3 regions of the Streptomyces sp. NPDC014801 genome follow, and region 3 is predicted to be linked to each of the others. Evidence: riboswitches for the same ligand, from Rfam matches in the RefSeq annotation. Region 3 holds a riboswitch; each other region holds the start of a gene.
What was found. Region 3 has a riboswitch for cyclic di-AMP ahead of ACF1AL_RS18110 (NlpC/P60 family protein). Riboswitches for the same ligand answer to the same signal wherever they lie in the genome.
Positions count from the first base shown of each region.

Region 1 (10,389 bases), on a different contig from region 3:
CCTCGTACGGCGGCACGCCCTCGGTGGGCAGGCCGGCGGCGGCGCCGAGCGCGGCGAACCGCTCCGGCCAGGCCTCGGCGTTGAAGCGGATCACATGCGGCAGCAGCACGCCGTTGACCACGCCGTGCGGGGCGTCGAGCAGGCCCCCGACCTGGTGGCTCATGGCGTGGGTGGCGCCGAGGATGGCGTTGGTGAACGCCATTCCGGCCTCCAGCGAGCCCTGGGCCATGGCGAGCCGGGCACCGAAGTCCATGGGCTGGACCTGGGTGCGCACCAGGTTGCCGGTGATCAGCCGCACGGCGTGCAGGGCGTGGGTGTCGGTGAGCGGGTTGTGGGCGCGCGAGACGTACGCCTCGACGGCGTGGGTGAGGGCGTCCAGGCCGGTGGCGGCGTTCAGCCACTGCGGCATGGTGGTCAGCAGCCGGGGGTCGATCACGGAGATGTCCGGGACGAGGGTGCGGCTGATGATGGTGATCTTGATGTGGGCGTCGGTGTCGGTGATCACGGCGAACTGCGACACGTCCGCGCCGGTGCCGGAGGTGGAGGGCACCATCACGGTCGGCGGGATCGGCCGGCCGACCCGGTCCACGCCCTCGTAGTCGAGGATGCGCCCGCCGTTGCCGGACAGGATCGCCACGCCCTTGGCCGCGTCGACGACGGACCCGCCGCCCACGCCGATGATCACGTCGCTGCCGCTGTCGGCGTACCGCGCGTGGCCGGCCTCCACCTCGTGGTCCTTCGGGTTAGGTGTGACGTCGTGCCACACCACGGGCCTGAGGCCCACCCGGCGCAGATGGCCGACGGCCTCCTCCACCCAGCCGGCCTCGATCAGCCCGGGGTCGGTGACCAGGAAGGGGCGGCGGGCGCCGAGCCGCACCGCGCAGTGCCCGAGCTCGGCCAGCGAGCCCGGCCCGAAGACGACCTCGGGGACGTGGAACTTGGCCAGCCGCACGCTCCCGCCGCCCGGCACGCCGTCCGCCGGCTGCGGCCCGGGCAGCTCGCACTGGCGTTCGTCGTGACTCCAGCGGGCGGCCGGATCACCACGGCCGGTCACCATGACGCCGGGCAGAAGCGACATGCGACCTCCTCCCGAATCCGTCCCTGGGGCGAGGTCCCCACCGGGTGCGCGACCTTGATTTCACCGACGTGTTGTCCGATAACTCTGTCGTCGGCCCCGAAGGCCAAGGTAGGCGGGCCGGGGCCGGGCGCACCACCCCTCCGACCGGGGTGGGTTTCCCTGTCCGACCGGACAGGTGCGCCACGCGCGGATCGGGTGGACAATGGGCGATTGTCCCCGAACGACGGCAGGGGAAGAGATGTCACAGCGCAGTGACCTCCGGCGGCGCAGGGCCACGCTGGAGGACGAGTGGACCCGGTGGGTGCCGCGGCTGAAGGAGGCCAGGCTCTCGCCCGGCGACGGGTCGTTGCGGCCCGAGGTCACCGAGTCGTGGGTGCGCTCGCTGAGCCACGTCGACCCGCACCGCGACAGCGCGCCGGGCCTGGAGGGCGACTCCGTGGCCCACCGCTGGGCCCGCTCCCCGCTGCGCCGCCCGGTCGCCGACCTGGCCGGCGAGCTGCACAGCATCGCCGACGACGCCGGGTTCGTCACCGCGGTCACGGACGAGTCCGGCACCATCCTGTGGACGTGCGGCGGACGCACCATGCGGCACCGCGCGGAGCGGGTCAACTTCGCGCCCGGCGGGCGCTGGGACGAGCCGGACATGGGCACCAACGCGCTCTCCCTGGCGCTGCGCACCGGCCGCCCCAGCACCGTCTTCTCCGCCGAGCACCTGGTGACCGCGCTGCACGGCTGGGTCTGTTACTGCGCCCCGCTGCGCGCCCCCGACGGCCGGGTGCTGGGCGTGCTGGACCTGTCGACGACCTGGGACCGCTCGCATCCGCTGGCGATGTCGACGGTGCGGTCGCTGGCCAGCGCCATCGAGACCCGGCTGGCCAGCGAGCTGCCCGCGCAGCGCCCCACCCTCGTGGAGACCTCCCCCGTCCGGCTGAGCTGCCTGGGCGTGGAGCGCGCCGAACGCGACGGCACACCGCTGCCGCTGCGCCCCCGCCAGCTGGAGATCCTCACCCTGCTCGCGCTGGAGCCCGACGGCTTCACCTCCGAGCGGCTGCGCGACGCGCTGTACGGGGACCGGCCGGTGACCGCGTCCACCTTCAAGGCCGAGGTCTCCCATCTGCGCCGGGCCCTCGGCGGCGGGATCGCCGCGCGGCGCTACGCCCTGACGGTGCCCGTCGTGTGCGACGCCGTGGAGGTGCTGCGCGCCCTGGAGCGCGGCGACACCACGACCGCGCTGCAGCACTACCGGGGGCCGCTGCTGCCCCGCTCGGAGGCGCCGGGCATCCTGCGCTGGCGGGACCATCTGGAGGTCGCCGTGCGCGAGGCGGTCCTCGCCAGCAACGGCCCCGAGCACGCCCTGCGCTACGGCGAGTGCGCCCCGTACGACACGGAGGTGCACGAGCACGCCTGGCGCCTGCTCCCCCCGGACGACCTGCGCCGCGCCATCGCCGCGGGCCGCCTGAGCGCGGCACTGCGGGACTGACCCGGCACCGGTTCGCCCGCTCGGGAGCGGGGTGCCGTGCGGGGTCCGGCGGGCGCGGGAGGTGCGCCAACCTCCCGCCAACCTCGCGGGGTCACAGTGAGGCGCGTCACGGTGGCAGGGGCCGCCGTGGCACCGCACTCACCATCCGCCGAGGAGAGCCGCCATGGTGTACGCACAGCCCGGAGCCGAGGGCAGCATCGTCCAGTTCGCCCGCCGTTACGACAACTTCATCGGCGGCGACTGGGTCGCCCCCGTCGAGGGCCAGTACTTCGAGAACCTGTCGCCCGTGACCGGCAAGAGCTTCTGCGAGGTGGCCCGCTCCACCGCCGCGGACATCGACCTCGCCCTCGACGCCGCGCACGCCGCCGCGCCGAAGTGGGGCCGTACCTCCGCCGCCGAGCGCGCCGCGGTGCTCAACCGGATCGCGGACCGCATGGAGGCGAACCTGGAGAAGATCGCCGTCGCGGAGACCTGGGAGAACGGCAAGCCGGTGCGCGAGACGCTGGCCGCCGACATCCCCCTCGCGATCGACCACTTCCGCTACTTCGCGGGCGTGGTGCGCGGCCAGGAGGGCAGCATCGCGGAGATCGACGACGACACGGTCGCCTACCACTTCCACGAGCCGCTGGGCGTGGTCGGCCAGATCATCCCGTGGAACTTCCCCATCCTGATGGCCGCGTGGAAGCTCGCCCCCGCCCTCGCCGCCGGCAACTGCGTGGTCATCAAGCCGGCCGAGCAGACCCCGGCCAGCCTGCTGTACGTCATCGACCTGATCGCCGACCTGCTGCCGCCCGGTGTGCTCAACGTGGTCAACGGCTTCGGCGTGGAGGCGGGCAAGCCGCTCGCGTCCAGCTCGCGCATCGCCAAGATCGCCTTCACCGGCGAGACCACGACCGGCCGGCTGATCATGCAGTACGCGAGCGAGAACATCATCCCGGTCACCCTGGAGCTGGGCGGCAAGAGCCCGAACATCTTCCTGCCGGACGTGACGGCCGCCGACGACGACTTCCTGGACAAGGCGGTCGAGGGCTTCGTGATGTTCGCCCTCAACCAGGGCGAGGTGTGCACCTGCCCGTCCCGCGCCCTGATCCACTCCTCGATCTACGACGAGTTCATGGCCCGGTGCGTGGAGCGCACCAAGGCCATCGTCAGCGGCGACCCGCTGGACCCGGCGACCATGATCGGCGCGCAGGCCAGCAACGACCAGTACGAGAAGATCCTGTCGTACATCGACATCGGCAAGAAGGAGGGCGCCGAGCTGCTGACCGGCGGCGCGCCGCGCTCGGTGGCCGGCCTGGAGGGCGGCTACTACATCGAGCCGACGATCTTCCGCGGCACCAACGACATGCGGATCTTCCAGGAGGAGATCTTCGGCCCGGTGGTGTCGGTGACGACGTACGACTCGGTCGAGGAGGCCCTGAAGATCGCCAACGACACGCTGTACGGCCTCGGCGCCGGCGTGTGGACCCGGGACGGCAACACCGCCTACCGGATGGGCCGGGAGATCAAGGCCGGGCGTGTGTGGACGAACTGCTACCACGCCTACCCGGCGCACGCGGCGTTCGGCGGCTACAAGAAGTCCGGCATCGGCCGTGAGACCCACAAGATGATGCTCGACCACTACCAGCAGACGAAGAACCTGCTGGTGAGCTACTCGGCGAAGAAGCTCGGGTTCTTCTGATGGGCGAGCGGGTGACCCGGGTGGAGCTGACGGAGGAGGCCGAGGATCTCCTCGCCAAGCTGACGGCCCGTCACGGACCGGTGATGTTCCACCAGTCCGGCGGCTGCTGCGACGGCAGCGCGCCCATGTGCTACCCGCGCGGCGAGTTCCGGGTCGGCGGCTCGGACGTCCTGCTCGGCCATGTCGCCGGGGACGTCCCGTTCTGGATGAGCGCCGACCAGTACGCCTACTGGCGGCACACCCACCTCACCGTCGACGTGGTCCCCGGCCGGGGCAGCGGCTTCTCCCTGGAAGCCCCCGAGGGCGTCCGGTTCCTGCTGCGCTCCCGGGTGCTGACCGACGAGGAGTGGGCCCGGGTGGCGGCCGAGCCGCCGCTGCCGACGGGGGCCGAGACCCAGGGCTGATCCCGGGCCGGGCGCCGGGACGTGGGGCCGGACACGTGGGCTGTGTCCGGCCCCGCGCGCTGCACTAGGGTGAATCGCCGTGGCGAGAGTGCGGTTGAGCGTGGCGGAGCGGCAGGGCGAGATCCTGCGCGCCGCCGTGGAGCAGATCGAGGAGCGGGGCGTGGCGGCGGTGCGGATCGCCGACGTCGCCCAGGCTCTCGGGGTGAGCAACGCGCTGGTGCTGTACCACTTCTCCACCAAGGAGAAGCTGGTCGCCGCGGCCTTCGCGTACGCCGCCGAGGCCGACCTCGCCCGGCTGCGCGAGCTGCTCGGCCGCCGCACCAGCGCGCTGCGCCGGCTGCGCGCGGCGGTGCGCTGGTACGCGCCGACCGGGCAGGCCAAGGGCTGGCGGCTGTGGATCGAGGGCTGGTCGGCGGCGCTGCGCGAGCCCGCGCTGCGGGAGGTCACGCGCGACCTGGACCGGCAGTGGAAGGCGGCGCTCGCCGAGGTCGTCGCGGACGGCGTGGCCGCGGGCGAGTTCACCTGCCCCGACCCGGCCGCCACCGCGCTGCGGCTGACGGCCCTGCTCGACGGGCTCGCCGTCCAGCTCACCGCCTACGGCGGCACGGTCCCCCGCACCCGCGCCCAGCAATGGGTCGACGAGGCCCTGACCCACGAACTGGGCCTCACCGGAAAGCCCTGACGACCCCACCGAAGTAACCACGGGGGCGACCCCGGACCCCGAACGCGGGCCCCGCCGAGCGCCGCGGCGTTCGTTCGCGGGTGGTCCCGGCCGCTCCGGGGCGACGGGACGTGGGGAAGCGAGGACACCGGTGGCCCGCCCCGCCCCGGGCGGGGCGGGCCACCGGTGTCCTCGGCGGGTGGGCGGGCCGGTCAGGCCACCGCTGCGATGCGCAGCTTGATGTCGTCCGGGGAGAGCGTGCCCTTCGCGGTCACGTGGTCGCCGGAGGACTCGCCGCGCAGCCGGCGGCCGATCCACGGCACCAGGTACTCGCGGGCCCAGTGCACGTCGTCGCGCCGGACCTCCAGCGTGCCGCGCGGCGGCAGCGGCGGCCAGGGCTGCTCCGGATCGGCCGGGACCTTCAGGCCGAGCACCTGGCCGGCCCGCAGCGCCACGCGCGTGTGGCCCTCCGGCGACAGGTGCAGCCGGTCGTGGTCCCAGGCGCGGCGGTCCTGGACGGACTTCAGCGACCACAGGTCGAGCACCGGGCAGCCGTAGCGGTCGGCGACGGCCCGCACATGCCCGTTGTAGGTCGCGATCTTGCCGCGCAGATGCTTGAGCAGCGGCACGCCCCGCGTGTCGAAGCCCGTCGTCACCATGACCGTGCCGGCCACCGCGGTGAGCTGCGCGACCGCCTTCTCGAACCGCTCGGCGACCTCGTCGGGATCGGTGCCGGGCCGGATGATGTCGTTGCCGCCCGCGCAGAACGACACCAGATCGGGGGCGAGTTCGACGGCCCTCGGCACCTGGTCGGCCACGATCTGGTCGAGGAGTTTGCCGCGTACCGCGAGGTTCGTGTACGTGAAGTCGCCTTCGGGCCGCCGGTCGGCGAGGAGTACGGCGAACCGGTCGGCCCAGCCGACGAACTGCCCGTCGGGGCCGGGGTCGCCCACGCCCTCGGTGAAGCTGTCCCCCACCGCCACGTACGACCCGATCACTGCTCTGCTGTCACTCTTCGAATCGTCTGCCACAGCAGTCCATGATTCACCTTCGAATGTGACCTACGCGACCGTAGGAAGGGGTTGACGGGCGGTGAGATAAGCCACTCCTAAAGGGTTGGCCAAGCAGGGAATAGACCCGGGCGGCAGGCGGCCCGGGACCGCGCACCACGTCGAAGGCCGGGCCCCTGGCGGGGGCCCGGCCTTCGACGGCGTGTCAGGTGGGGTGCCGCGACGCGGCGCGGGGTCAGCCGACGGCCACGCCGTGCGCGCGCAGGTAGGCGACCGGGTCCACGTCGGAGCCGTAGTCCGGCGTGGTGCGGATCTCGAAGTGCAGGTGCGGGCCGGTCACGTTGCCGGTCGCGCCGGACAGGCCGAGCTGCTGGCCCGCGGTCACGCTCTGCCCGGCGGAGACGGACAGCTGCGACAGGTGGGCGTACTGGGCGTAGTAGCCGTCGTTCAGCTTGATGACGACCTGGTTGCCGTAGGCGCCGCCCCAGCCGGCGGAGACGACGGTGCCCGCGCCGACGGCCTTGACGGGGGTGCCGGTCGGGACGACGAAGTCGACGCCGGTGTGGTAGCCGCTGGACCACATGCTGCCGGCGGTGTGGTAGGCGGTGCCGATGGTGGCACCGGAGACCGGCAGGGTGAAGCCGTTGGCGGCGGTCGCGGGCTTGGCGGCCTCGGCGGGCTTCGCGGCCTCGGCGGGCTTGGCGGAGGACTTCCGCGCGGGCGCCTCGCTCTTGTGCGTCGGGGCGGCCTTGTGCGCGGTGGCGGCCTTCTTGCCGAGGGACAGCTTCAGACCGGGGTGGATGAGCGACGGGTCGCTGCCGACGGCCTCGCGGTTGTCCTCGTACAGCTTCTTCCAGCCGCCGGCGACGTGCTGCTCGTCGGCGATCTTGGACAGGTAGTCGCCGGCCTTCACGGTGTAGACGCGCGCACCGGACTGCGCGGCCTTCTGGGCGGTGGACGGCAGCGTCCGGACGGCCTTGTCCGTCACCGACTGGGCGGCGGCCTGCGGCGTCGCGGCGTGGGCGCCGGCGGCGCTCACGAGCGGCAGCGCGAGCGCGGCGCCACCGGTGCCGGCGACGGCGAGAGTACGGGCGAGACGCTGGGCCTTCGGACGGCGGTGCTTACCCTTCGCGGGCATGGCGCAATTCCTCTCCGGCGCCTGCGAGGTGAGCTGTCGGGTTCGGGCGGGAGATGCCCGGCCGCGCTGGGCGCGGCTTCACCCCAAAGCCGTTCCGGGAACCGGAACAGGCGTCGTACCTGTGGGTCCCCCGCTCCTGCCGTACGTCGGGTGGGTGGGTGCGGTGCGCCGGACGGCGGCAGGATTCGGCGTCCGTCCGGATTCGGTGGGGAACGTAAGCGAGCAGGACGCACGGGGACAAGCAGAAGGTTGCGCCGACGGGCGTTTTCTGTGATCGACTTTCCGTTTCCGCCGTCACGCTATGTGCATTCCGTGCCCGGCGTTTTCACCAATTCCCCAGGAAATCCGTCCTGATTACGTGAACATGACGTACGACGGACGGTCACGGTTATGACGCTCCTCACGCGGCGGTTTCCCAGCAGCCTTTATTACCTGGCGAGTTGGAAGGAAGGCTGCAATTCGGACAGAAAGCCCAGATGCGGCACGGGCGGATATCCGTCCCATTCGCCCACCGCCGCCGGGGACGCCGGGACAACCGGTTGCCCCGGGAATCCATGTCGTATCGTCGAGGGGCACCCGTCGGCCACCGAGCCGCGCCGGCGGGGCCGAGCGGGAGGAGCCCTTCGTGACGCAGCAGGTGCCGTCGACCGAACCCGAGCTGGCCGGAGTGCGCAACTTCCGCGACGTGGGCGGACTGCCCACCACCGACGGGCGGCGCGTGCGGCACGGAGTGCTGTTCCGCAGCGGTCACCTCGCGCACGCCACGCAGGAGGACGCGGCCTACCTCTCCTCCCTGGGACTGCACACGATCTTCGACTTCCGCAACGCCGCCGACCAGAAGCTGGAGGGCCCGGACGTCGAGCTGCCGGGCGTGCGCAACGTCAACCTGCCGCTGTCCGACCCGGCGGACGGCGCCGAGTTCTGGAAGATGGTGCGCGACGGCGACCTCGACCAGCTGCGCGGCATCCTCGCCGACGGCAAGGGCGCGCACCGGATGATCGCCTCCTACCGCACGATCATCAAGGAGCGCACCGGCGAGCACTCCCGGGTGCTGCACGCGCTCGCCGAGGACAACGTCCCGGCGCTGATGCACTGCGCCGCCGGCAAGGACCGTGCGGGGTTGTCGATAGCGGTCACCCTGCTCGCGCTGGGCGTGGAGCGGGACGCGATCGTCGAGGACTACCTGAAGTCCAACGAGAAGCACCGCCGCTACAAGGTGCGCCGCAGCGGCTCGGCGGAGTCGGCGTACACGCCCGAGGTGATGGAGCTGCTCAGCCCCCTCTTCGACGCGCGGGCCGAGTACCTCACCGCGGCCATGGAGACCATCGAGGAGACCTGGGGCGGCGTCGACGCCTACCTGGAGCAGGGACTGAAGCTCACCCCCGCGACGCGGGAGCGGCTGCGGGCGCGGCTGCTCGACTGAGCCGCGGCGCCACGCCGGGGGCCGGCGCCCGGGGATCCTTCGACCATGGGGGGCCTTCGACCCGGGGGACTCCTTCGGCTCGGGCGACCCGGGGGGCTACTTCGCGCCCACCTCGAACAGCAGCCAGATGAAGCCGGCCAGGACGTGTCCGACGGCGATGTAGATGATGAGCCGGATCCACAGGGTCCGGGGGAACTTCTCCTCGAGGTTGCTCATCGTGCCTCTCCGGGGTGGGCGGGCCCCAGGCACAGCGTGGCCGTGGGGCTCTGCAGCAGGGTGTGGACGAACAGGAGCTCCAGCCCGCCCGGGTCCTCGGCGGCGATCCGGTGCGGGGTGAGCGAGTCGAAGTGCGCGCTGTCCCCCGGGCCGAGCCGGTGGGTGGTGTCCCCGAGCCGGAGCCTGAGGCGGCCGTCCAGGACGTACAGCCACTCCTCGCCGGGGTGCACGCGCACGATGTCGCCCTGCGCCCCGTAGGGCACCCGCACCCGCAGGGCCTGCATACCGCGGCCGGGCGCTCCGGCCTGCCGGTACGTCCAGCCGCCGGCGGCCGTCGGCTCCATGTCCGCCCCGCGCACCACGGCGTCCCGCTCGGCGACGCTCTCGCCGAGCAGCTCCGAGACGGTCGTACTGTAGATACGGGCGAGCGCGAGCAGCATCGGCAGCGAGGGCTGGCGCTGCCCGGTCTCCAGCCGGGACAGATGGGCCGCGGACAGTCCGGCGGCGCGGGCGGCGGCCTCCAGGGTGAGGCCGGCGCGGCGGCGCAGGGCCCGCAGCTGCGGGGCCACGGCGGGCAGGTCACCGGCCGTTTCCGCCGGAAACTCGGAGGAGTTCATGCCTCCATTGAGCCGCAGTCTTGCCTCTGCGGCAAATTTCTTGCCCCAGAGGCAAAACCCGCGGGCCGCGTCAGCGGTTGGCCACCGCCTGCTTGATCAGCGTCTTGCCGAAGTCCCACACCAGTCCGCCGCCGCTGTGCGCGTCGTCCATCACGGCGGCGAAGGCCTCGACGAAGCGGTCCACGTCCGCCTCGTCGATGATCAGCGGCGGGATCAGTTTGATCACCTCCAGGTGGTCACCGGAGACCTGGGTGAGGATCCGGTGCCGCTGGAGCAGCGGGACGACGACCATCTGCGCGAACAGTCCCTTGCGGGCCGCCTGCAGCATGGCCCAGCGGCTGCGCAGCTTCAGCGACTGCGGCCGGCCGAACTCGATGCCGATCATCAGGCCCCGGCCGCGCACGTCGGCGAGCAGCTCGTAGGTGTCGGTCAGCGCGGCCAGCCGGGACTTCAGCAGCTCCCCCGTCCGCCGCACCCCGGCGACGATCTGCTCCTGCTCCATGACCGACAGGACCGCGAGGCCGCACGCCATCGCCTGGGCGTTGGAGCCGAAGCTCGCGGAGTGGACCAGGACGCGGTCCATGGACGAGTAGACCTTCTTGAAGATCCACTCCTTGCCCAGGGTGGCGCCCACCGGCACATAGCCGCCGGAGAGCGCCTTGGCCACGCACACCAGGTCCG
Region 1 covers NZ_JBIBXG010000003.1:430,833-441,221, reverse strand. Annotated here, with positions in the region: gene ACF1AL_RS08625 (iron-containing alcohol dehydrogenase) at 1-1,078, opposite strand, end outside; gene ACF1AL_RS08620 (GAF domain-containing protein) at 1,317-2,558, shown strand; gene adh (aldehyde dehydrogenase) at 2,722-4,239, shown strand; gene ACF1AL_RS08610 (DUF779 domain-containing protein) at 4,239-4,643, shown strand; gene ACF1AL_RS08605 (TetR/AcrR family transcriptional regulator) at 4,723-5,325, shown strand; gene ACF1AL_RS08600 (SGNH/GDSL hydrolase family protein) at 5,517-6,302, opposite strand; gene ACF1AL_RS08595 (LysM peptidoglycan-binding domain-containing M23 family metallopeptidase) at 6,550-7,452, opposite strand; cyclic di-AMP (ydaO/yuaA leader) riboswitch at 7,458-7,619, opposite strand; gene ACF1AL_RS08590 (tyrosine-protein phosphatase) at 8,078-8,875, shown strand; gene ACF1AL_RS08585 (DUF6126 family protein) at 8,972-9,091, opposite strand; gene ACF1AL_RS08580 (helix-turn-helix domain-containing protein) at 9,088-9,708, opposite strand; gene ACF1AL_RS08575 (aspartate aminotransferase family protein) at 9,779-10,389, opposite strand, start outside.
Region 1: linked by a shared signal. The riboswitch ahead of ACF1AL_RS08595 (LysM peptidoglycan-binding domain-containing M23 family metallopeptidase) and the one ahead of ACF1AL_RS18110 (NlpC/P60 family protein) in region 3 are both predicted to bind cyclic di-AMP.

Region 2 (10,389 bases), 180 kb from region 3:
GGCGGACGGGTCGGCGGACGACCCGTCACCGCCGCCCCCGGCCGCGCCGCCGCCCAGACCGCCGGCGAGCCCGCCGAGGTCGGGCAGGCCCAGGTCGGTGTTGACGCGGACGGTGCCGGAGAACTGCTGGACGTCCGACGCCGCGATCTTCTCGATGAGCTGCTGGGCGCTGATCGCCGGCAGGTCCGGGTCCCCGGAGCTGGCGAGCGCGGGAACGATCCCGATCGTCGCGGCGGCCACGCCCACGACCGTCGCGGGCACGGCGTACCGCGCGACCTTGCGACGCCCCCCGTGCGGCGGACCGGCCGGCTCGCCCGCGGCCGTCGCCCTGTCCTCGGTTCCAAACGGTGCCATCTGTGCGCTACCTCCGTCGTCGGCGGCGGCTGTCCGTCCCGTGACCCGCGGCGTGCGCTCCCGGCGGGCCCCACCCCAAGCCGCCATTCTCACCCGAATCGGTGAGGAGTGGTGTCTTTCGTGCTTCCCATCAGACCAAATCGGCCGCCGCCGGTCGTCACCCCACGGAGTCAACTCCATGTACTGCTGGGGTATGACATGGCGAGGGGTCAGCTCCCCTTACCCGTAGGGGATGTGGGGGACACGGGGGATGCGGCGGGGGTACGGCGGGGCGAAGGGGACGGCGGGGCGAAGGGCACGGCAGCCAGAGACACCCCCTGGGCCGGCCGGGGTTCATGGCGGGGCTCCGTGGCGGAGTCGTCCCGGACCGGAAGGGCCGGGACGCACGTGCGGCGCCCGAGGGGCGATCCGCCGGCGGCCGGGTCAGCCCGCCCGGTGGACCACCGCGTCGCACAGCTCCATCAGGGCCACCTTGGCGTCGCACTCCCGCAGCGGGGCCAGCGCGGCCCGCGCCTCCTCGGCGTAGCGGACGGTGTCGCGGCGCGCCTGCTCCAGCGCGGGGTGCGCGCGCAGCGCGGCGAGCGCCTCCGCGTGCCGCGCGTCGTCGCTGAGGTCGGAGTCGAGCAGCTCGCACAGGGCGCGGTCCTCCGGCAGCCCCAGCCGCTCGGCCCGCTCCCGCAGCCGCAGCACCGGCAGCGTCGGGATGCCCTCGCGCAGGTCCGTGCCCGGCGTCTTGCCGGACTCGTGCGAGTCGGAGGCGATGTCGAGTACGTCGTCGGCGAGCTGGAAGGCGACGCCGAGCCGCTCCCCGTACTGGGTGAGCACGTCCACGACCGTCTCGTCGGCGCCGGACATCATCGCGCCGAACCGGCACGAGACCGCGACCAGCGACCCCGTCTTGCCGCCGAGCACCTCGAGGTAGTGGTCGACCGGGTCCCGGCCGTCCTGCGGGCCCGCGGTCTCCAGGATCTGGCCGGTGACCAGCCGCTCGAACGCGAGAGCCTGGACCCGGACCGCCTCCGGTCCGAGGTCGGCGAGGATCTGCGAGGCCCGGGCGAAGAGGAAGTCGCCGGTCAGGACGGCGACGGAGTTGCCCCACCGGGTGTTCGCGCTGGGCACGCCGCGGCGCACGGCCGCCTCGTCCATGACGTCGTCGTGGTACAGCGTCGCGAGGTGGGTCAGCTCCACCACGACGGCGGACGGCACGACACCCGGCGCGTACGGATCACCGAACTGCGCCGCGAGCATCACGAGCAGCGGCCGGAACCGCTTCCCGCCCGCCCGCACCAGGTGCTGCGCGGCCTCCGTGATGAAGGGAACCTCGCTCTTGGTGGCCTCGAGCAACCCTTCCTCGACAGCCGCCAATCCGGCCTGGACATCGGCTTCGAGAGCCTGGTCCCGCACGCTCAGCCCGAACGGCCCGACGACGGTCACGAGGGGTCTCCTGTCTGCTGGTGCCGGTTGGCGATTACGCGGTTTGTCGATAGGTCGCTGCCATCACTCAAGTCAGCGTATCCGGTCACGTTTCGATCACCGATAGCGCCCACGGTTACAGGCCAGGCGGTATCGGATCACGCCCGATATGTTGATCGACCACATCTGATCAGCCGAAAAGTACCGTTATCCACCATGCTCACACCCGGGAGACCACTCCCCCACCCTGTGCGAGCCGCCCGGCCGATCGCGCCGGAACACGACCCTACTGCCCGTTTTGCCGTAATTAATCAGCCGAATCACCTTGGTCACCTTGGTTCCAAATGTGTTGCGCCTGTGACACCAGTGAATTGGGTCACGCGGACCCCTCGCCGGTCCCCGACTGCCGGAACCCTCGCTTCCCCAGTTCCCCCAAGCGAGTTGAGGCTTGGCAGTAGCAAAGGATCAAGACACCCAAACGGCCCCTACCAAGGTCAACTAGGGCGATAGGTGAATCCGGTACTTGTTCCCGGCATGTGCTCTCGCATAACTTCCCGGCCTGTCGGATGGACGCCTAATCCTGCCGCCGTCCGGCACCCACCATCGGACCAACTCATCCGTGTACGGCAGGAGCGGGGGACCCAGGTAAGTCGCCGAACCGGACGTCGTCGCCCCGACGACGCCCCGGACCGGCTCGGGGTGAAGCCGTGCCGCCTTCCGCGGCCGGCCGGGCATCTCCAGCCCGAACCCGACAGCTCACCTCGCAGGCGCCGGAGAGGAACTTCGCCATGCCCGCTGCCGGTCAGCACCGCCGCACCCGCACGTCCCGCCTCGTCCGCACCCTCGCCGTCGCCGGCACGGGTGCCGCCGCCCTCGCGCTCCCGCTCTTCGGCGCCACCAGCGCCTCCGCCGCCACGCCGGCCTCCACCGCGACCGTGATCACCGCCGCCAACTCGGTCTACCCGAACAACCTGGACGGCTGGATCCGCCAGTCGCTGGACATCATGGCCCAGCGCGGCATCCCCGGCACCTACGACGGGATCTACCGCAACATCATCCGCGAGTCCTCCGGCAACCCGGCCGCCATCAACCTGTGGGACTCCAACGCGGCCGCCGGCACCCCCTCCAAGGGCCTGCTGCAGGTCATCGACCCGACCTTCCTCGCCTACCACGTGCCCGGCACCTCCATGGACCCGTACGACCCGATCGCCAACATCACCGCGGCCTGCAACTACGCGGCCGCCCGCTACGGCTCGATCGACAACGTGTTCAGCGCGTACTGAGCCGGCTGAGCTCAGCGCGTCCTGACGGGGCCGAGCCGCCTCCGTCATCTGAAGAGTCGTTCGAGGACGACGGCGATGCCGTCGTCCTCGTTCGACAAGGTGATCTCGTCGGCCACGGCCTTCAGCTCCGGATGGGCGTTGGCCATGGCCACCCCGCGGGCGGCCCAGGCGAACATCGGGATGTCGTTCGGCATGTCCCCGAATGCCAGCGCCCGCTCCGCGCCCAGCCCGAGACGGTCGGCCGCCAGCGCCAGCCCCGTCGCCTTGGTGACCCCGCACGGCTGCAGCTCCACCGTGCCCGGCCCCGACATCGTCACCGTCGCCAGCGAGCCGACCACCGCGCGGGCCGTCGCCGCCAGCGCGTCGTCGGACAGTTCGGGATGGCGCAGCAGCACCTTGCTGATCGGCTCGCCCCACAGATCGTCGCGCCGCCCGACCCGCACCGCCGGCAGCGTCGGGTGCGGCATCCGGTAGCCGGGCTCGATCAGCGTCAGCCCGTCCACCCCGTCCTGGTCGACCGCGGCGTAGACCTCCCCCACCTCGGCCTCGATCTTGCCGAGCGCCGTCTCGGCCAGCTCCCGGTCCAGCGTCACCGACCACAGCAGCCGGTCCGCCCCCGCGTCGTACACCTGCGCGCCCTGCCCGCACACCGCGAGCCCCGTGGAACCCAGGTCCTCCAGCAGCGGCCGCACCCGGGGCGCCGGGCGGCCCGTCACCACCAGATGCCGGGCGCCGGCCCGCACCGCCCGCGCGAGCGCGGCCCGTGACCGGTCGGAGAGCGTGTCGTCGCCGCGCAGCAGCGTTCCGTCCAGGTCAGTGGCGATGAGGGCATATGCGAGGGCGGCCATGATCAGAGAATACGGACCCCGGAAGCCCCCCGTTCACCACCGGCCGCGCCTCCTCCCCGGCCCCTTCGGGCCCCCCGCCGCTGTGGCAGGCTGACCTCTCACTCACCAGGGGGAGGCCCACGTCGTGACCGCCGGACCGGACCGTTTCCAGCAGCACCTCCGGCAGGCCGCCGCCGGCGTCCTCGCCCGCTTCCCCGCCGCCGACGTCCCCGAGATCTACGCCCTCTCCTTCCGTATCTGGCGCCTGGACGACGACCGGCACCCCTACGTCGCCATCGGCTACAACACCGAGTCCCAGTACGCCCGGGAGCGGCGCGCCGAGGACCCGGGCGAGGCCCGCTGGAACTACGCCTGCTGGCTCCTCGACGGCTTCGAGATGCTCGGCAACGTCCCCGAGGACCCGGCCGGCGGCGCCCTCTTCGTCGAGCGGGCCAAGGAGCTCGGGCTGTGGTACGACGACGGCACCGGCGATCCCGCCCTGCCCAAGGCCGTGCGCGACGAGCAGGACGGCACGAGCGGCGACGAGCAGGACGGCATGAGCTGCGACGAGGAGGACGGCATGAGCTGCGACGAGGAGGACGGCACGAGCGAGGGGCTGTGGGAGTACTTCGCCGACGCCTGCACCGGCCTCGCCCGCCATCTGCACGCGAGCGGCCTGATCGAGGAGATCCTCGGCCGCCCGCTGCCGATCGTGGTGTTCGACATGGACTGCCCCGGCTGGGAGGTGGAGGCCACCGAGGCCGCCAACCCGCCCGGCCTGATCACCGGCTTCCTGGACTGGCAGCACGCCCAAGGGGCGTAGCCCACCCCCCGGCCGTCAGCCGTGGGCCGCCATCAGGTGCCGGGCCAGGCGGGGCGAGGCGAACTCCGTGCCGCACACGAACCGCATCACCGGACCGTAGGAACCGGCCGCCGGCAGGCCCGTGAAGTACAGGCCGGGAACCGACGACACGTATCCGGCGCCCAGCTTCGGCGTGCCGCGGCTGACCGCGAGGGCGGTACGCAGCTCGTGGCCCAGGAAGTCCATGGCCGCGATGTCCACCCGGTAGCCGGTGGCCGCGATGACGTGGTCGGCGGCGAGCCGCTCGGTGCGGCCGGCGTGGCTGCGCACGGTGAGGGTGGCCCCCTCGCCCGTCGCCTCGGCCCGCACGATCCGCTGCACCTCGCTGACCTGCACGGTCTCCGCGAAGCGCCCCCGCAGCCACCAGGCGCCGAGCGGCCCGAGCACCCGGCGGACCAGGTAGTGGCGTATCCCGGCGGGCAGACGGCGGTAGGGGTGCGGGTAGTAGCTGAGCGCCCACAGCGACCAGGCCCGGCCGAACGGCGACTCGGGCCGCAGCCGGGGCTGGTCCCAGGGCGGCGCGCCGAAGGCGACCCGGCCCCGGCCGCGGGCGACCACCCGGACCCGGGCCCCGGCCTCGGCGGCGAGCACCGCCGTCTCCAGCGCCGACTGTCCCGCGCCGACGACGATCAGCTCCCGGCCGGCGAACCGGCTCAGGTCGTGGTGCTGGGAACTGTGGGACACCGCCGATGCGGGGGCGGGTCCGTCGGGCGCGGCGGCGGCCAGCTCGCGGGGCAGGTGCGCCAGCCCGGACAGGCCGGTCGCCACGACGACGGCCTGCGCGGTGAACTGCTCCCCGGAGTCCAGCTTCAGCTCGAACCCCCCGCCGGCGCGCCGGTCCACGGAGACCACCCGCACCCGCTCCAGGTCGGGCACCAGTTTCTGCTGGAACCACTCGCCGTAGGCGATGAACGTCTCGACGGGGATGATGTCCTCGTCGGTGACCAGACGCCGGACGCCGGCCGCGTCGCAGTAGTCGGCGAGGGTGTACCCGCGCTGCGGGCTGTCGATGGTCGAGGCGGCGGGGGTCGACTTCAGGAGCATGCCGGCGGGCATGTTGTCGCGCCAGCTCACCATCGGGTCACCGAAGACCCGCACGGGCATGCCGCGGGCGCGCAGATGGGCGGCGGTGGACAGGCCGAACGGGCCTGCCCCGATGACTGCAACCGGTTGGTTCACGAAGTCCCTCCCCAGGACGTCATGTCGTCACTTCGTGTTCCGGCCGGGACGGTGCCGGTGCTACGTCCGGCGGCGTCCGCCCGGTCCGGTGCTGCCGCGGCGGTGGGTCCGCCACAGCTCATAGAGGTGCTTCGCGCCGGGTCGCACGAAGCGCGCGAGCATCGTGAGGAACGGCAGCGGGTCGTCACCCGCGAACCAGGCCAGCTCCGTGCCGCTCGGCCGGGCCGGCGCGTGCGGCGTCGTGTAGCCGCTGCGGCGGTAGGCGAGCAGGGCGGGCAGGTCGATGTTCTCCACGATGTAGCGGTGGCCGGCGCGCTGTTCCCCCTCCGGAACGGGGCGCCCGGTCAGATCCAGGTGCAGGGCGCGGACCACGTCCACCAATGCCTCGTTCTCGAAGAGGCGGAACTGGGCGCCCACGCGCGGGTTGAAGTCGAGGAGTTTGTACTGTCCGTCGCGCCGGTCGAAGCGCAGGTCGAGGTCGACGACGCCGGTGAAGCCGATCTGTTTGATGAAACGTGCGGCGAGGTCGGCGAGTTCCGGGTTGTCGACGACGTAGGCGTTCGCCGTCATCCCGGCGTGCGGCGGCCACGAGCGCACCTTGACGCCGGTGAACAGGGCCAGGGGCGTGGAGTCGGCACCGAAGTAGGCGTGCACGATCCAGTCCTCGGCCTGCTCGCGCGGCAGGTACTCCTGCAGGATCACCCCCGGCCGCTCGCCCCAGTCCCGGGCCAGGGCGAGCAGCCCGTCCCGGGTGGAGATCCGCGTGGTGCCGTGGACGGCGGGCCGCTCCCGGCGCAGGAACGCCTCCCGGTTCTTGGCCACCACCGGGAAGCGGGCCGTGTCCGCGAACGCCACGATGTCCTCGTACGACCGCGGGAACGCGGCCGCCGGGCTGGCGATGCCGTGCTCGGCGCACAGCTCGTGCAGCCCCTGCTTGCTGGCCAGCCGGCGTGGCAGGTCCGGCGCCACGCGCGGGAAGAGGAACGGCCCGGCGAGGTCGTCCTGGTGCTCGGCGATCAGCACCGCGGCCTCCTCGTCGGTCGGGATCAGCACGGCCGGCCGGCCGATCCGGCGCCCGATCCGCAGCAGCCCCTCCACCAGGCGGCCCGGCTGCTCGGTGCCCGTCGTCGGCCACACGAACGCCCGCCGCAGATAGCGGGAGGACGCGGCCGGCGTGTACCGGTCCTCGGTGATGGCGTACATGGGCACGCCCAGCCGGCCCAGGCTGCGGATCGCGCCGACGCCGCCGTGGTGGAGCGGGTAGTCACCGAACTTCACGATCAGGCCCGGCACCTCGCGGTCGGCCTGGAACGGCACGCTTGCGGCACTCCTGGCCACGGGTCCCCCCACGTGTCCCCCCGACGGAACGGATGCACTCCGTCCGTGTTCCCCGCAAAGGACGCTAAGCCGGAATTGCCACCTCCGACAAGGCCATAACGGACATTGCAAACTCTTTAGACACTGCCCAAGAGGGCGGCTCGGCCGTAACGTGTGCCGCGACGACCTGACCGCACGGCGCGCGCGCCGTGTCCCACGTGCACGAAAGCGAGGCTGCACCGCATGCCCCCCTTCGACGTCCCCGAGGGCGACCCCTTCGGTGCGCACAACCTTCCGTACGGCGTCTTCTCGCCCGCCGGTTCGCCGGCCGAACGGCGGGTCGGCGTCCGGCTCGGCGACCACGTGCTCGACGCGGGCGCGGCGGCCATGGCGCTCGGCTCCCCGTATGCGTCCCTGCTCGCCCAGCCCTCGCTGAACCCGCTGCTCGCCGCCGGCCGCACCACCTGGTCCGACGTGCGGCGCGCGCTGACGGCGTGGGTGACGGTGCCCTCCCACCGCGAGGCCGTGGAGCCCTTCTTCCACCCCCTGTCCGCGGTGACCCTGCACCTGCCCTTCGAGGTCGCGGACTACGTCGACTTCTACGCGTCCGAGAACCACGCCCGCAACGTCGGCCAGATCTTCCGCCCGGACGCCGCAGACTCCCTCACCCCCAACTGGAAGCACCTGCCCATCGGTTACCACGGCCGCTCCGGCACCGTCGTGGTCTCCGGCACCGACGTGGTGCGCCCCTCGGGCCAGCGCAAGGCCCCGGCCGATCCGGTGCCCGTCTTCGGCCCGTCCGTCCGTCTCGACATCGAGGCCGAGGTCGGCTTCGTCGTCGGGGTGCCCTCCGCCCTCGGCAGGCCGGTCGCCCTCGGCGACTTCCGCGACCACGTCTTCGGGCTGTGCCTGCTCAACGACTGGTCCGCCCGGGACATCCAGGCCTGGGAGTACGTCCCCCTCGGGCCCTTCCTCGGCAAGTCCTTCGCCACCTCCGTCTCCGCGTGGATCACCCCGCTGGAGGCGCTGGAGGAGGCCCGGGTGGCACCTCCGGAGCGCACCCACCCGCTGCTGCCCTACCTGGACGACTCCGCCGACGAACCCGGCGGCTACGACCTGCGCATCTCCGTCGCCGTCAACGGCCACGTCGTCTCCGAACCCCCCTTCTCCACCATGTACTGGACGGCCGCCCAGCAGCTGGCCCACATGACGGTCAACGGCGCCTCCCTGCGCACCGGCGACCTCTACGGCTCCGGCACGGTGAGCGGTCCCGCCCCCGACCAGCGCGGCTCCCTGCTGGAGCTGACCTGGAACGGCCGCGACGCCCTCGAACTCCCCGACGGCAAGCGCACCTTCCTGGAGGACGGCGACGTGGTGACCCTCTCCGCCTGGGCCCCCGGCCCGAACGGCACCCGGGTGGGCCTCGGCGAGGTGACAGGCCGCATCGTCTCCGGCTGACGGTCTCTTCCGGGGGGCGGCCGCCCTGGGGTGGGCACCTCTTCCTCAGGGCCTGAGGGCAGCTCTCTCCGGGGGCTGAGGACGGCTTTCCCCAGGGGGCTGCATAGAGGGGCCGAGGGCGGCTTTCCCGGAGGCCGAGGGCGGCTTTCCCCCGAGGGCCGAGGGCGACTTTCCCCCGGAGCCGAGCGCAGTTTCCCCGGGGCTGAGGGCGGCTTCCCCGGGATGGGGCAGCTGCCCCGCCCCGGCCTCCTCGTCATGGTCGGACCCCCCGCCCACGAGGCCGTCGTCATGGGCTGACGTGGCGCCCCCGGGGCCGTCATACTGGCGGCGGACGCCCTCATCGAGCCGCCGAGGACCGCGTCCGCCGCCCGCACGACCATCCCTGCCCCTGTCCCACCAGGATCCGGAGCCTGTGGCATGACCGTCTGCCTGCTCCTGCTGAGCGTCGTCGCCCTCACGGCCGCCGTCCCGGTCCCGCGCGCGCTGACCAGGGCCGCCTGGCCCGAGCGGGAGCCGGTCGTCGCCCTGTGGGTGTGGCAGTGCCTCGTCGCCACTGTCCTGCTGTGCTGCCTGACGGCCCTGGCGCTCAGCGCGGCCGCCGTCTTCCACACCGTGCGCACCCAGCTGTTCGCGCCGGCGCCGCCCGGCGTCACCGAGGCGTACGACCTGGCGTCGGCGCCGCCCTGGGCGGTCGCGCTCACCCTGCTGCTGGCCTGCGGCGCGGCCTGGACCACCGCGATGCTCGCCCGAGAGCTGGCCGAGGCCCGGCGGCGCCGTGGGGTGACCCGCGCCCATCTGAACGAGCGGGCCCCCGAACTGCCCGCCGGCCTGGGCCCGGCGCGCGGTCCGCTGCTCGTGCTGGAGGACGAGTACCCCGACGCCTGGTGGATGCCCGGCCATCCGCCGCAGCTCGTCGTCACCACCGGCGCCCTGCACCGCCTGACCTCCCACCAGCTCGACGCCGTCCTCACCCACGAGCGCGGCCACGCCCGCGCCCACCACGACTGGCTGCTGCACCTGTCCACCGCCCTGGCCACCGGCTTCCCCCGCATTCCTCTCTTCGCCCACTTCTGCGACCAGACCCACCGCCTGGTCGAACTGGCCGCCGACGACACCGCCTCCCGCCGCTGCGGCCACCTGACCACCGCGCTGGCGCTGATCGAGCTGAACCAGCACCGGGGCGTGCTCTCCTGCGCCTCCAGCCACCGCCTGCTGGGTGAGCGGGTCGACCGCCTGCTGGAACCGCCGCCCCGGCTGGACCGCAGGCGCCGCGCCCTGACGACCACCGTGGCGGCACTGGTCCCCCTGCTGCCGCTGCTGATCGCCTTCGCCCCGGGGCTGACGGCACTGGCGTGATGCCCGCCCGTGCAGACGGCCTGGCGTGATGCCCGCCCGGCGGGTGGCAGATCTCACCTCCCACTCCCCGAAACCGCAGGTCAGTGACGTATCCGACGAACCGTCAGGTGGCGCAACACTTCGGCAACACCCCGTTTCCTACCTACTCGGTATGGTTCCAGCCATGCCAGCCACCGACCGCATCCGCGACCACGCCGGCCAGGGCGCGACCACCGTCGCCGCCCACCGCGCGCGGCGCCGGCTGCGCGCGGACCGGGCCCGGCAGCTCGCCGATCTCCTGCGCCGCCAGCTCCTCACCGGCGGCTTCGAGAGCGGCACGCTCCCTCATGAATCCGTCCTC
Region 2 covers NZ_JBIBXG010000007.1:305,071-315,459, forward strand. Annotated here, with positions in the region: gene ACF1AL_RS18950 (outer membrane lipoprotein carrier protein LolA) at 1-354, opposite strand, end outside; gene ACF1AL_RS18955 (polyprenyl synthetase family protein) at 778-1,788, opposite strand; cyclic di-AMP (ydaO/yuaA leader) riboswitch at 2,367-2,550, shown strand; gene ACF1AL_RS18960 (transglycosylase SLT domain-containing protein) at 2,556-3,050, shown strand; gene ACF1AL_RS18965 (HAD family hydrolase) at 3,095-3,901, opposite strand; gene ACF1AL_RS18970 (hypothetical protein) at 4,023-4,700, shown strand; gene ACF1AL_RS18975 (FAD-dependent oxidoreductase) at 4,716-5,918, opposite strand; gene ACF1AL_RS18980 (ATP-grasp domain-containing protein) at 5,979-7,235, opposite strand; gene fahA (fumarylacetoacetase) at 7,479-8,693, shown strand; gene ACF1AL_RS18990 (M56 family metallopeptidase) at 9,111-10,049, shown strand; gene ACF1AL_RS18995 (GntR family transcriptional regulator) at 10,213-10,389, shown strand, end outside.
Region 2: linked by a shared signal. The riboswitch ahead of ACF1AL_RS18960 (transglycosylase SLT domain-containing protein) and the one ahead of ACF1AL_RS18110 (NlpC/P60 family protein) in region 3 are both predicted to bind cyclic di-AMP.

Region 3 (10,389 bases):
AGGCCGCCGCCGACGCCGCCCAGCAGTGGGACTGGGGCACGCAGAGCTTCGACAGCGGCGTGTACGACGCCACGCAGTGGAACACCGCGGGCACCGCGGAGGCGACGGGCGCCTACGACACCGCGCACACCACCGGCGGGTACGACACCGCCGAGCCGCACGGCGGCTACGCGCACCAGGCGGAACCTTTCGACCAGCAGGCCACCGCCACCTTCGACCAGGTCGCCTACGACGAACCGGCCCACGACGACGGCCGGTTGACCGGCACCGGCGAACTGCCCGCGCTCACCCCGGACTCCGCCCCGCTCCTGGACGACCAGGAGGAGGTCACCCCGCCCCCGCAGACCCGCGCGGCCGCCCGGGGCGCCTCCCGCTCCCGCCGCCGTACGCCCGCGAAGCGGTCGGCGCTGCTGACCGTCGCCGTGCCGTCGGCGTGCGTGATGGGGGTCGCCGGGATCGCCGTCGCCTCCGTCGGCGCGCTGAGCGGCGACGACGGCCAGGACACCACCGCGACCGCCTCGGACGCGCACGCGGTGAAACCGTCCGCCGCCAACAACAAGCTGGACACCCAGCTCGCGAGCCTGTCCGCCGGCGCCGACGACTTCGCCGACCGGGCCAGCCGCACCCAGGAGCGCATCGACCTCAAGGCGCAGCAGGAGCTGGAGCGCAAGAAGGCCGCCGAGGAGGCGGCCCGCAAGGAGCGGCTGCGCCCCAAGTTCGCGCTGCCGGTCCTGCAGCACGGTCTGAGCGCCTACTTCGGCCAGGCCGGCATCAACTGGATGTCGGTGCACACCGGCATCGACTTCCCCGTGTCGTACGGCACCACGGTGATGGCCGCGACCGACGGCGTCGTGCGCACGCAGTGGAACAGCGCCTACGGCAACATGATGATCGTGACCGCGAAGGACGGCACGGAGACGTGGTACTGCCACCTCTCCAGCTACCGCGTCTCCTCCGGTACGACCGTCAAGGCCGGTCAGCCGATCGCGTACTCCGGGAACTCGGGCAACTCCACCGGTCCGCACCTGCACTTCGAGGTGCGTCCCGGCGGCGGCGCGGCGATCAACCCGCTGCCGTGGCTGCGCAGCCACGGCCTCGACCCGACCTGACCGGGCCCGGGGGCCGAAGCCCCCGGCGTCTTCCCTTCCCTACAGCTTCTCCACCGGCGCGTACCGCAGCAGCAGCCGCTTCGGCTTGCCGTCGCCGAAGTCGATCGTCGCCTCCGCCTTGTCGGCGGTGCCCTTGACCGCGACGACCGTGCCGAGCCCGAACTGGTCGTGCGTGACCCGGTCCCCGACGGCCAGCGAGACCACCGGCTTGTCCCCGGCGCGGCGCGTGGCGAACCCGGAGGCGCCGGCGGCCGAGGAGCGCGAGCGGGACGAGGACAGCGAGGCGGCGATCCCCGAGGCCGGCCCGGAGGAGACCGGCGCGGATCCGCCCGTGCGCTTCCAGTCGACGTGCTGCGGCGGGATCTCCTCCAGGAAGCGGGAGGGCGGGTTGTACGACGGCTGCCCCCACGCGCTGCGCATCGAGGACCGCGTCAGATACAGCCGCTCCCGGGCGCGGGTGATGCCGACGTAGGCGAGACGGCGCTCCTCCTCCAGCTCCTTGGTCTGGCCGAGGGCCCGCATGTGCGGGAAGACGCCGTCCTCCATGCCGGTGAGGAACACCACCGGGAACTCCAGGCCCTTGGCGGTGTGCAGGGTCATCAGGGTGATGACGCCGGAGCCTTCGTCGTCCTCGTCGGGGATCTGGTCGGAGTCGGCGACCAGGGCGACCTGCTCCAGGAAGTCGGACAGGGCGACGGACTCGCCCTCGCCGCGCTCCTGCTCGAACTCCAGGGCCACGGCGGCGAGTTCCTGGAGGTTCTCGATGCGGGTCTCGTCCTGCGGGTCGGTGGAGGACTGCAACTCGGCGAGGTAGCCGGTGCGTTCCAGGACGGCCTCCAGCACGGTGGCCGGTCCGGCGCCGGACTCGACGATGGTGCGCAGGTCCTCCATCAGCGTGTTGAACCGCTTGACGGCGTTGGTGGAGCGGGCGGCCATGCCGTACGCCTCGTCGACCCGCTTGAGCGCCTGCGGGAAGCTGATCTTCTCGCGCTGGGCGAGGGCGTCGATCATCGCCTCGGCACGCTCGCCGATGCCGCGCTTGGGCACGTTGAGGATGCGCCGCAGCGGGACGGAGTCCTCCGGGTTGGCGAGGACCCGCAGGTAGGCCAGGACGTCCCGGACTTCCTTGCGCTCGTAGAAGCGGACGCCGCCGACGACCTTGTAGGGCAGGCCGACGCGGATGAAGACCTCTTCGAAGACACGGGACTGGGCGTTGGTGCGGTAGAAGACGGCGACGTCGCCGGCCTTCGCCTCGCCCGCGTCGACCAGGCGGTCTATCTCGTCGGCGACGAACTGGGCCTCGTCGTGCTCGGTGTCGGCGACGTAGCCGGTGATGCGGGCGCCCTGGCCGGCGTTGGTCCACAGGTTCTTCGGGCGGCGGGACTCGTTGCGCTCGATGACCGCGTTGGCGGCGGACAGGATGGTCTGCGTGGAGCGGTAGTTCTGCTCCAGCAGGATCGTCGTCGCGTCCGGGTAGTCCTCCTCGAACTGGAGGATGTTGCGGATCGTCGCGCCGCGGAAGGCGTAGATCGACTGGTCGGCGTCGCCCACCACGCACAGCTCGGCGGGCGGTACGTCGAGGTCGCTGGGCGGGGTGTCCTCGTCGTACTCCCCCGTGCCCACCAGCTCGCGCACCAGGGCGTACTGGGCGTGGTTGGTGTCCTGGTACTCGTCGACCAGGACGTGCCGGAAGCGGCGGCGGTAGTGCTCGGCGACGTCCGGGAAGGCGCGCAGCAGGTTGACCGTCGTCATGATCAGGTCGTCGAAGTCGAGGGCGTTCGCCTCGCGCAGCCGCGACTGGTACAGGGCGTAGGCCTGGGCGAGGGTCTTCTCGAAACCGTCGGTGGCCTGGGCGGCGAAGTCCTCCTCGTCGATCAACTCGTTCTTCAGGTTGCTGATCTTGGCGCTGAAGGACTTCGGCGGGAAGCGCTTGGGGTCGAGGTCCAGGTCGCGGCAGACCAGGGCCATCAGGCGCTTGGAGTCGGCGGCGTCGTAGATCGAGAAGGAGGAGGTGAAGCCGAGCTTCTTGGACTCGCGGCGCAGGATGCGCACGCACGCGCTGTGGAAGGTCATCACCCACATCGCGTTCGCGCGCGGGCCGACGAGCTGCTCCACGCGCTCCTTCATCTCGCCCGCGGCCTTGTTGGTGAAGGTGATCGCGAGGATCTGGCCCGGGTGGACGTCCCGCTCGGCGAGCAGGTAGGCGATGCGGTGGGTGAGCACGCGGGTCTTGCCGGAGCCGGCGCCGGCGACGATGAGCAGCGGGGAGCCGGAGTGCACGACGGCGGCGCGCTGGTTGTCGTTCAGCCCGTCCAGCAGCGCGGCGGAGTCGAGCGCGGGGCGCGCGGCGCCGTCGCGGTAGTAGGCGTCCCGGTCCGGCGGCACGTCGAACTTCCCGCCGAACAGATCGTCCGGAATCGGCTCCGGAGTGTGATCGTCCTCGGGCGGCGGCGGGGGTTCCTCCAGGTGGGCCCGCGGGGCCTGGAGGTCCGCCAGGAAGCTGTCGTCAAAGAGGCTGCTCATCGCTCTCCGAGTCTAGGGCGCCCCACTGACAACCCGTGGCCCGTCCGGGGAACATCACACGTCACCCAGTATCACCACCCGGTGACACTACGCGATGGTCACGAAAACGTATCGGGCATATCACGCACCAACCTTCACAGCAGGCACACGAGTTGGCTACCGTGCCGCCCAGGCCGTACGACCTCCACCGGCGAACGTCGCCGGGCCGCGCGGCCTCCGCCGAGTCCGGTGCGCCCGCACAGCCACCGGAGCCGGGGACCCACCCGAGACCTGGGGTGAATCGGCCCTCTCCCCCCGGAGAGCCGTAGGGCACACCTTCCACACAGCCCGAACCCGACAGCTAACCCGGTAGGCGGCCCGTTGGAAGGAGTCGCCTCCCTTGGCGTCGCACCGCAAGTCGCGTCCCGCCGCAGCCCTCGCCGGGATACGCACCCCCGCCCTGGCCACGGCCGCCCTCACCTCCGTCGCCCTGCTCTCGCAGACCGCCGACGCCGTCCCCGCGGACCACAAGCCCAGCCTGGAGGAGGTCGAGAAGAAGGTCGACGACCTCTACCGGCAGGCGGAGACCGCGACCGACAAGTACAACGCCGCCAAGGAGCGGACGGCGAAGCAGCGCACCCGGGTCGACTCCCTGATGGACGACGTGGCCCGGCGCACCCAGAAGCTCAACGACGCGCGCGAGGAGCTGGGCTCCTTCGCCGCCGCCCAGTACCGCACCGGCGGTGCCGCCCTCCCCGACACGGCGACCTTCCTGCTCGCCGACTCCCCGCAGCAGTACTTCGACCGGAGCCACCTCATGGACCGGCTGACCAGCCGGCAGAAGGAGGCGGTCGACGACTACGTCACCGAGCAGGCGCAGACGATGCGGCAGCGCCGCGAGGCCACCGACGGCCTGCGCGCGCTCACCGAGTCGCAGAACGACCTGCGCACCGCCAAGGCCACCGTGCAGAAGAAGCTCGCCGACGCGCGCGAGCTGCTGGCGCAGCTGACGGCGCAGGAGAAGGCGCGGCTCGCGGCGATCGAGCGGCAGAGGCAGGAGGAGGCCGCCCGCAAGGCGGCGGAACTGGCGCGGCAGCAGGCGGCCCAGCAGGAGCAGGCCCAGCAGCAGGGCGGCGGCTCGTCGACCGGCGGCACGGGCACGGGCGCAGCTACCGGCACCGGCACCGGAAGCACGGGCACCAGCACCCAGGCCGACAAGGCCCTCGCCTTCGCCCGCGCGCAGATCGGCAAGCCGTACGTGTGGGGCGCGACCGGCCCCGACTCCTACGACTGCTCCGGGCTCACCCAGGCCGCCTGGAAGGCCGCCGGCGTGGACCTGCCGCGCACCACCTACGACCAGGTGAACGCCGGCACGACGGTCCCGCTGTCCCAGGCCCGCCCCGGCGACCTGGTCTTCTTCTACGGCGATGTCAGCCACGTCGGCGTCTACATCGGCGGCGGCATGATGATCCACGCCCCGAAGCCCGGCGCATACGTGCGCGAGGAGTCCATCTACTACGACGGCGAGTCGGCCATCCACAGCGTCGTACGCCCGGCCTGACGGTTTGCGGCCACCGGCGCGCGTGCCCCGGGCCCGGCGCGCGGCAGGGTTCATAGCATCGACGGCATGTCCCTTTCCTCGCGCCGGCACGCCGCGTCCGGCACCCCCTCCTCGCTGCGCGCGTGGTGGGCGCAGCGCACCCCGGCGTCCGGGGCGGCCGTCATGGCGACCGGGATCGTGTCGGTCGGGCTGGGCCTGACCGGGTACGAGCTGCTGTCCCGGATCTGGCTGGCGGCGGCCTCGGTGTTCTGGCTGGGCCTGGCCGCGGAGTTCCTGACGCGGCTGCTGAGGGACCGGACGCGGTGGGCGACCGAGGCGGCCACGCCGGGTGCGCTGACGTCGGTGGCCGCGACGACGGTGCTGGGCACGCGGTTCGCGATGCTGGGCTGGGTCACCCTGGCCGAGGCGCTGCTGGCCCTGGCGGCCGTGCTGTGGCCGGTGCTGATCGTCACGGTCGTACGGAACTGGGGCCAGCGGATGCCGGGCGCGGTGTTCCTCGGCTGCGTGGCGACGCAGGGGCTGTCCGTGCTCGCCGCCGTCCTCGCGGGGACGCTGGCGACGGCGTGGCTCGCGCACGCCGCGCTGGTGCTGTTCGGGCTGGGCCTGGTGCTCTACGGCATCGCCGTGCCCCGCTTCGACCCGCGGCAGGTGGTGGAGGGGCCCGGCGACCAGTGGATCGCGGGCGGCGCGCTGGCGATCTCCGCGCTGGCCGGGGCGAAACTGCTCGCCGCCGACAGCGCGCGGCTGTACCTGTGGAACGACGACGACCGCGGCGTGCTGCGGTTCGCGACCGTCGCGCTGCTGATCCTGGACCTGCTCTGGTACGTCGTTCTCGTGGTCGCCGAGGTGGTGCGGCCCCGCCTCGGCTACGACACGCGCCGCTGGGCGACGGTGTTCCCGCTCGGCATGACGGCGGCGGCGACGCTGTCCGTCGCCGCCGCGGTCGATACCGGGTGGCTGCGGCACCCCGGTGAGGCGCTGCTGTGGATCGCGGTGGCCGCGTGGCTGGGCGTGGCCGCCGGGGCCCTCACCACTGCCGGTGAGGCGCTCAGGTCCAGAGCACCGCGATGAAGATGTTCGCCACGGTGAGCAGGCCGACCAGGCCGAACAGGCGCTTGTCCACCGTCTCCTCGTCGCGCTTGACGTAGACCAGGCCCAGGATCACGATCAGCAGCGCGAGCTTCACACCGATCTTGATGTTGTTGACGGTGTGGTCGTCGGCCTGGTTGAGGCCGACCAGGACGACGCCGGTGACCAGCATCGTCAGCGCGCCGTGCAGCATCGCCGGGACGAACCGGGCGGCGCCGCGGCCCATCGCCTTCATCTGGGTGAGGAAGCCGCCCAGGAGCGAGGCGATGCCGATGATGTGCAGGCCGACGAAGAGATGGATGAGTACGTCCATGGGGCCGGAGCCTAGCCAGGGGTGATCCGTGGCCTTCCGGCGCCCCGGGCGCGGGGGCGCGGCGGCCGGGCCGTAGCATGCGGGCGCGTGCGCCGTGCGCTCCGCGCGTCCGCTCCGGCGCTCCGCGCGTGCGCTGTGGCCTCTGCGGTGCCGGCAGTCACGACCGGCCGGCGGTCACGCCCGGCTCGGCAGTCCGTCGCCTTCGCCGTAGCAGTCCGGAGCTTCTGCCTCTGTAGCAGTCCGGTGCCTCTGCCTCCGTAGCAGTCCGGTGTCTCTGCCGTCCGGTGGATCGGCGCATCGGTCGGTGCACTGCGTGAAGTCGGCATCTCCGGAACGGGATCACGGTCACATACGGTCACCTCCTGCACCGCTCGCGTCACTTCCGTACAGGCCGTCACCTTCCCGTCACGAAGCGGTTTAGCGTCCTTCCCCAGGTGACCGGCTCCCCACCGCCGTCCGGGCCAGGGGCGGCCGCCGGCCACCACCGCCGAAGAGCCCGGCGGCGCCCGTTCCCCTGACGGGTCGCCGCCGGGCGCGCACCCCGCTCGGCCGGCGGTCCCCGGCGTGGACGAAAGGACGTGCAGTCCCCGTGGCAGCACACCGCAAGCCCAGACAGCGCTCGCTCGGCGGCCGGACGGCCCGTACGGCGTTCACCGTCGCCCTCGCGGGCGCGGCGACGGCGACGGCCTTCGACGGCACCGGCAGCGCCGCGCCGGACCCGACGCCGGACCAGGTCAAGGCGCGGGTCGACCGGCTGTACCAGGAGGCCGAGGTGGCCACCGAGAAGTACAACGGCGCCCAGGAGCAGGCGGGGGCGGCCCGGCGCCGGCTGAAGGACCTCCAGGACGAGACGGCCCGCAGGCAGCAGGACCTCAACGCGGCGCGGGACGCGCTGGGTTCGGTCGCCGGCGCGCAGTACCGCGGCGGCGGGCTGGACCCGGCGCTGCAGCTGATGTTCTCCGACAGCCCGGAGCAGTACCTCGACCGCGCCGCCCTCGCCGAGCGCGCCGGCGACCGGCAGGCCGTTGCCGTCGCCCGGGTGCGCGGGCAGCTGCGGGAGATCGAGCGGCTGCGCGGCGCCGCGCGCGTGGAGCTCGCGTCGCTGCGGTCCCGGCAGGCGGAGCTGAAGCGGCAGAAGCAGACCGTCACCGGCAAGCTGGACGAGGCGCGCTGGCTGCTGGCCCGGCTGACGGCCGAGGAGCGGCGGCGGATCGGGGCAGGCACCGTGTCCGGCGGCGCGGAGCGGGCGTCCCGGGCGGCGGGCGGCGGGGCGCGCGAGGGGCTGGCCGCGCCGGGGAGCGTGACGGCGCAGGCGCCCGATTCACGGGCGGCGGCCGCCGTGGCGTACGCCTACAGCAAGCTCGGCAGCCCGTACGTGTGGGGCGCGACCGGTCCGAACGCCTTCGACTGCTCGGGGCTGGTGCAGGCCGCATACCGCTCCGCGGGGGTTTCGCTGCCTCGTACGACGTACGCGCAGATCGGTGCGGGGCGGCGGGTGTCCCGCTCTGAACTGCGCCCGGGGGACCTGGTGTTCTTCTACTCCGGCATCAGCCACGTCGGGCTGTACGTGGGCAACGGCCAGATGATCCACGCGCCGAACCCGTCGGCACCGGTCCGCCTGGCGCCCATCGACCAGATGCCGTTCGCGGGCGCGACACGGGTGGTGTGAGCGGGGCGCCCTTGTCGTCCGCGGGTCTCGTTGTGGCTGGTCGCGCAGTTCCCCGCGCCCCTGGGGCGTTGCCGTCACCCCCGATCCCCCGCCCCCGTGCACAGGACCGCCGTCACACCAGCCGGCGTGCCGTGGCCCAGCGGGTCAGCTCGTGGCGGTTGGAGAGTTGCAGCTTGCGCAGGACCGCCGAGACGTGGGACTCGACCGTCTTCACCGAGATGAACAGCTGCTTGGCGATCTCCTTGTACGCGTAACCGCGCGCGATGAGCCGCAGCACCTCACGCTCCCGCTGGGTGAGCCGGTCCAGGTCCTCGTCGACCGGCGGCGCGTCCGTGGAGGCGAAGGCGTCCAGCACGAACCCGGCCAGCCGCGGCGAGAACACCGCGTCGCCCTCCTGGACCCGGAAGATCGAGTCGACGAGGTCCGTCCCGGTGATCGTCTTGGTGACATAGCCCCGCGCGCCCCCGCGGATCACGCCGATCACGTCCTCCGCCGCGTCCGACACGGACAGTGCGAGGAAACGGACCGGCCGCTCGGCGTCCGCCATCAACGCGGCGCAGCGGCGCAGCACTTCGACCCCGCCGCCGCCCGGCAGGTGCACGTCGAGCAGGACGACCTCGGGCCGGGTCGCGGTGATGACCGTGACCGCCTGGTCGACGTCCGCGGCCTCCCCGACGACCTCGACGCCCGTCTCCTCGGTCCGGCCGATCTCGGCCTGGACGCCCGTGCGGAACATGCGGTGGTCGTCGACGAGGACGACGCGCACCCGGCGCTCCCCCGCGCCGCCGCCGGACTCCGCCGTACCGTTCGCCTCGGTCGGGTCGCTCATGACGTCTTCTCCGCCCTCTCCATCTCCAGCTCGACCTCCGTGCCGCCGCCCGGCACCGCGCGCAGCCGCGCCGTGCCCCCGTTGCGCTCCATCCGGCCGATGATCGACTCTCTCACGCCCATGCGGTCGGCGGGTATCGCGTCGAGGTCGAAGCCGGGGCCGCGGTCGCGGACGGACACGAACACCGTCCGGCCCTCGACTTCGGCGAAGACCTGCACCGGGCCGCCCTCGCCACCGTACTTGGCGGCGTTCACCATCGCTTCCCGCGCGGCCTGCATCTGCGCGGCGATCCGCTCGTCGAGCGGGCAGTCGCCGACGACGACCACCTCGATCGCGACGCCGTGCTTGTCCTCGACCTCGGCGGCGTTGCGCTTGACCGCGTCGGCGAGCGTGGCCGGCTCGTCGGCCTCGTCCTTGCCGGTGCCCTCCGGCTTGTACAGCCAGGTGCGCAGGTCGCGTTCCTGGGCGCGGGCCAGGCGGCGCACCTCGCCGGGGTTGTCGGCGTTGCGCTGGATCAGCGTCAGGGTGTGCAGCACCGAGTCGTGGACGTGCGCGGCGACCTCGGCGCGTTCCTGGGCGCGGATGCGCATCAGGCGCTCCTCGGACAGGTCCTGCGTCATGCGCACCAGGTACGGCCCGGCCAGCAGCGTGATCCCGACGAGGACCGCCAGCGCCGCCTGGAGGACCGAACCGAGGTGCGCGGCGGAGCCCTGGAGGACGAAGATGCCGGACACGCCGGCCGTCACCAGCAGCACGCCGGCCACCGCCCGCAGCAGCGTCAGCGTGCGCTTGCGGCGGCCCACCTCCACCCAGCGGGCCCGGCGGGCGTTGTCGGCCTGCCGCCACACCAGGGCGACACCGGCGGCCACGAGCACCGCCGGCAGCAGGTACGCCTTGGCGCCGTTGCCGATGTTGACGCTGCCGACGAAGATCAGGGCCACCACGACCATGAGCAGCAGGGCGACGATCTGGCCCTTGTCCGGTCTGCGGGTGACGAGCCGGCGCCGCCCGTCGGGCGAGACCTCGGTGCTCACCAGGGACGGCGGCTTCTGCTGGTCGACGCCGCCGATGCCGAGCGGCACGAAGAACCAGAACGCCGCGTAGAGCAGCGCGCCCAGGCCGTCGGCCATGAACAGGCCCACGAAGACCAGGCGGACCCAGATCACGGGCAGCCCGAGATGCCCGGCGAGCCCCCGCGCCACGCCACCCAGCCAGCGTCCGTCGCTGCTGCGGTAGAGCTTGCGCGGCGGCCGCGGTTCGTCGAGGGGCGCTGCTGCGGTCTCCGGCATGTCACCGATGGTCACACGGCGGACGGGC
Region 3 covers NZ_JBIBXG010000007.1:129,140-139,528, forward strand. Annotated here, with positions in the region: gene ACF1AL_RS18100 (M23 family metallopeptidase) at 1-1,109, shown strand, start outside; gene pcrA (DNA helicase PcrA) at 1,149-3,632, opposite strand; cyclic di-AMP (ydaO/yuaA leader) riboswitch at 3,840-4,004, shown strand; gene ACF1AL_RS18110 (NlpC/P60 family protein) at 4,012-5,172, shown strand; gene ACF1AL_RS18115 (tellurite resistance/C4-dicarboxylate transporter family protein) at 5,239-6,243, shown strand; gene ACF1AL_RS18120 (hypothetical protein) at 6,221-6,574, opposite strand; gene ACF1AL_RS18125 (NlpC/P60 family protein) at 7,164-8,243, shown strand; gene ACF1AL_RS18130 (response regulator transcription factor) at 8,356-9,072, opposite strand; gene ACF1AL_RS18135 (PspC domain-containing protein) at 9,069-10,361, opposite strand.